2 regions of the Exiguobacterium sp. s161 genome follow, and region 1 is predicted to be linked to the other one. Evidence: a T-box and tRNA genes for the amino acid it is inferred to sense, from the RefSeq annotation. Region 1 holds a T-box; the other holds one or more tRNA genes.
The links. A T-box is a leader RNA that pairs with one kind of tRNA and senses whether it is charged. The one in region 1 lies ahead of leuS (leucine--tRNA ligase), so its partner is inferred to be a tRNA-Leu.

Region 1 (2,406 bases):
TGCGTCCGACTTGATTCGTTTCGAGTTCAGCAATCATCGTCTCGATTGCTTCTTGTTTTCCAAGACCATCAAGCATATGCGAGTTGACGTGTTCGCCCTCTCCTGTATAGGCTGCTTCATCGACGTTTCCACCCGCGACGACCTCAACGATTGGTAAGTCGAATTGTTTCGCGAATTCATGGTCGCGCTCATCGTGTCCTGGAACCGCCATGATTGCACCCGTTCCATAAGAAGCAAGGACATAATCAGCGATCCAGATCGGAAGACGATCACCTGAGATTGGATTGACGGCGAAAGCACCCGTGAAGACGCCTGTTTTTTCCTTCGCTAAATCCGTCCGTTCGAGGTCTGACTTCGTTTGGACTTGCGAAATGTACGTATCGACGGCTTCCTTGTGATCCGCTGTCGTGATGTCAGCTACGAATGGATGCTCCGGCGCAAGCACGAGGTACGTCGCACCAAAGATTGTGTCCGGACGTGTCGTAAAGACCGTGACTTGTTTTTTATGTCCATCAATCGTGAAATCGATTTCAGCACCTTCTGATTTCCCGATCCAGTTCCGTTGCATCTCTTTGACAGAATCTGGCCAATCGAGATCATCGAGATCTTCAAGAAGACGATCCGCATATTCTGTGATTTTCAAGACCCATTGGCGCATCGGGACACGCACGACCGGATGATTTCCGCGTTCCGATAATCCGTCGATGACTTCTTCATTCGCAAGAACGGTTCCAAGTGCTGGGCACCAGTTGACCGCGACTTCGTCCACGAACGCAAGTCCTTTTTCATACAACTTCGTAAAGATCCACTGTGTCCATTTGTAGTACTTCGGATCCGTCGTGTTGATTTCACGATCCCAGTCATAGGAGAATCCAAGTTCTTTCAACTGACGCTTGAACGTCTCGATGTTTTTCGCTGTGAATTCACGTGGGTCATTCCCTGTATCGAGGGCGTATTGTTCTGCTGGTAACCCGAACGCATCCCAACCCATTGGGTGCAAGACGTTGTATCCTTGCATCCGTTTCATCCGTGCGAGGATGTCCGTTGCTGTGTAGCCTTCTGGGTGACCGACGTGGAGTCCGGCACCTGACGGATACGGGAACATATCAAGGGCATAAAACCCTTCTTTTTCTGGATCTTCTGTCGTGACAAAGGCGTTGTCTTGATCCCAACGCGCCTGCCATTTTGGTTCAATTTCGCGATGATTGTACGGCATGTCTTTTCCTCCTCTAATCTAAAAAAAACCGGTCCTCCGCCCCTAGGAATAGGGACGAAAGACCGGTTTGGCTTCCGCGGTACCACCCACGTTGTCTGTCTATGACAGACCGCTTGATTCACAGATAACGGTGTGAAAGACCGGATTCGCTACTACGACTTCACGAATCGTGCTCCCTGACGAGTTCACGGTTGTTACCGACTGGTTCGCACCCTCCACCAGCTCTCTTGACGGCACCTTTCCCCTACTACTTCAGTTCCATGCATTTGACTATCTTTTCCTAGTGTAATCTGTTTCTTCCTCAAGCGTCAACGCTTCCGTAAAATTTCCTCAATTTCCGCATGCGATCGCGCAATATGATCTGCTTGTTCTAAGCGTTGCGCTGGCATCCGATCATCAAGAAGCGCAATCACTTCCATACCAGCTGCTTTTGCGCCGATCATCCCGTTTGCAGCGTCTTCAATGACGAGACAATTCTCAGGTGCGTGTCCGATTCGTGATGCCGCAAGTCGAAAAATCGCGGGATCTGGCTTCGAACGCACGACTTCTTCCCCACTGACGTAATGCGTGATTGGAAGCTCGTAATGACGGATGACGCGTTCGATTTTTTGAAGCGAACTCGAAGAAGCGATCCCGATATCGTAACCAAGAGATGTCGCTTGTTCGATGACTTGTTTGACTCCCTCTTTTAAACCACACGCCTCTGGTTTTGCATGAATTTGAAACAAGCGATGTTCTTCCTCAAGTAAAGCACTCGCTGTTTCTGGGAGCTCGTGTTGCGCGACAAGTTCTTCCCACATCTCATCTCCTGTTTTCCCCATGAATGTCGCATACTGAACCGGATCGAGCGGAATCGATAACGTTTTGAACATCTGCTGGTGGACCTCAAAGTAGCGGATTTCACTATCTAAGATGACCCCATCCATATCAAAAATAAGACCTCGTTTTTTCAAGACACATCCCCCTCAATTGATCTATCATGATTTCAGCATATCAAAAAAACGACTACACGATGTAGTCGTTTCACCTTCTTCATTTAGTTACTGTTTAACTTGTCGCCATTTGGACACTGGTTTGTCGGTAAGCCGGAAAATAATCCGAATTAGCATCTGACCCGTATCGTATACACAACTGATCGTATATGGCTGGTTGAAGAATCGATTTTCCTTGATGATACTCAAATAAACGGT
Region 2 (2,406 bases), 570 kb from region 1:
TCACGAATCGATCTGACGTTCAACTAAAAAGGAGAGCACGCAATGGCACGTCGTAAGTTTCAAGCACTAGGCGTTTATAAACGCGTCCATATCAACCCGGAGACACGTCGTATGACGTTACCGGAACCATTTTACGATGCACTTCGTCTAGAAGATGAATTGCTGATTGCACAAGTCGGAGATGTTCTCGTCATGCGACGTCCGGGGGAGGTCGTCGAGACAGAAACAGATTTATTGAGCGAACTCGTAGAAGATGGATTCACGGGTACAGAGCTTGTCCAAGAGTTTGCCTACCGGCGTCAGCAACAAGAACAACGATTACGTCAACAAGTCTTGCAGGATGAAGAGGATGACCATGCTGCTCAACTGAAGATCGAGCTATAACGGAAAGAAGGAGTGGGGCAGATGCGTCGCAGAACAAAAATTGGAATCGGAGTCATCGGATCCGGATTAGTAGCAGCGAGTTATTATTTTTATGAGATGGCAATCGCCACGAATCCAAAGCCATTCTTATCGAATAATCGAGATTTAAGTGACGAGATGGTCCGATTGATGCAACCTGGTCAGACGTGGATCAAGGAGCAACCGCTTGAGCGGATCGAGATTGAAGCGAAAGACGGTTTAACGTTACGCGGGCATTTTCTTCCGTCACCTGTTCCGTCAGATCGGATCGTCATTCTCGTGCACGGGTACGGAGGCGTCGGAACGGATTTAGCCGGATTCGCCTATCTGTACCATCAGGCCGGTTTCCATGTCATGATGCCCGATAATCGTGGACACGGAATGAGTGACGGTCACTATATCGGATTCGGATGGCATGATCGGGAAGATTGTCTCAGTTGGTCGAATTATCTGATTGAACGGATCGGACAGGATGCGAAACTGTTCTTGCATGGGGTGTCGATGGGAGGGGCGACCGTATTGATGACGAGTGGCGAACAACTCCCACCACAAATCAAAGGAATCATTTCTGATTGTGCCTATACGTCCGTCAATGCTGTCCTTGCGTATCAGATGAAGCGGATGTATCGACTACCACACTTTCCGTTCTTAGGCATGACGAGCGTATTGACGAAGCTAAAGGCAGGTTATACGTTCCGTGAAGCATCAGCGTTGAAACAAGTCAAAAAAGCACAGGTACCGATTTTGTTCATCCATGGTGGGGCGGATACGTTTGTACCGACAGACATGGTATATGAGCTGTATGAAGCTTGTCCAACGGAAAAAGAGCTCGTCGTCATTCCAAATGCCGCTCACGCGATGGCCTATTTTGAGGATCCGGCATTGTATGATGATGTCGTCGAGAAGTTCGTTCGCAACATCTTGCGAAATGATTGACAACTCAGTTCGTTACCCGCTATATTAATATCATAAATCAACGTCGTCGTGGCGGAACTGGTAGACGCGCTAGACTCAGAATCTAGTGGTGGCAACACCGTGGAGGTTCAAGTCCTCTCGGCGGCATAAATGATTGAAGGAGGCAATCCCAGCAAGGGGTTGCCTTCTTTTTTGTTGCTGAATAGAAAACGATTACAACTAATAAAAATTCAGAAATATTTATCTTTTTAGAATTTTTCTGGTAAAATACGTTTTAAAGAGGGTACTCTTCAGGGAAAGTACTAAGTGAAGTAGACAATCTTTAACACATAGGAGAGGGGAAACAAACATGAAAAAAGGGAGTATCTTGCTAGCGCTCTTGATGAGCTGTGTTCTCGTACTTGGTGCATGTAGCATCGGTTCGAAAGAAGAAGAGTCGTCTGAAGGAAAGACTTATAAGGTCGGCATTGACGTCACGTATCCACCATTCGAATATAAAGACGGGGATACGTACAAAGGAATCGACATCGATCTCATGAAAGCAATCGCGAAGGATCAGAACTTCAAGATTCAATTTGAAGCGATGGACTTTAGCGGCATTATTCCGGCACTTCAAGCAAATCAATTGGACGTTGCCATTGCTGGTATGAGTATTACGCCAGAACGGAAGAAAGTCGTCACATTCTCGGATCCATACTTCAAAGCTGGTCTTATTCTAGTCGTCAAAGAAGATGAGAATGGTATTAAATCCGTCAACGATTTAAAAGGGAAAAAAGTAGCCGTCAAAAAGGGAACGACGGGTGCGAAATATGCAACGGATAACGCAGACAAACTGGGATTCACGGTCACACAGTTCAATGACAGTCCAGCGATGTTCCAAGAAGTGAAGAACGGTAACGCTGCTGCTTTGATTGAAGATTATCCTGTCATCTCATATGCAAACAAACAACAAAACCTTGGATTAAAACTTGTCGGAGACCGTCTCAACGGGGACAACTACGGAATCGCTGTCTTAAAAGGTGAGAACGAGGATCTGATGAAGAAAATCAACAAAGGACTTGCGAATCTGAAAGAAAACGGTGAATACGA

Region 2: it encodes a tRNA-Leu, which carries the amino acid that the T-box ahead of leuS (leucine--tRNA ligase) is inferred to sense. The anticodon was not compared.

The regions. Positions count from the first base shown of each region.
Region 1 is NZ_JACSNH010000001.1:540,985-543,390, reverse strand. It holds gene leuS (leucine--tRNA ligase) at 1-1,216, opposite strand, end outside; T-box leader at 1,264-1,486, opposite strand; gene KNQ14_RS02600 (HAD family hydrolase) at 1,525-2,169, opposite strand; gene KNQ14_RS02595 (GNAT family N-acetyltransferase) at 2,264-2,406, opposite strand, start outside.
Region 2 is NZ_JACSNH010000001.1:1,109,398-1,111,803, forward strand. It holds gene KNQ14_RS05415 (S66 family peptidase) at 1-27, shown strand, start outside; gene KNQ14_RS05420 (hypothetical protein) at 43-384, shown strand; gene KNQ14_RS05425 (alpha/beta hydrolase) at 406-1,338, shown strand; tRNA gene KNQ14_RS05430 (tRNA-Leu) at 1,381-1,464, shown strand; gene KNQ14_RS05435 (transporter substrate-binding domain-containing protein) at 1,667-2,406, shown strand, end outside.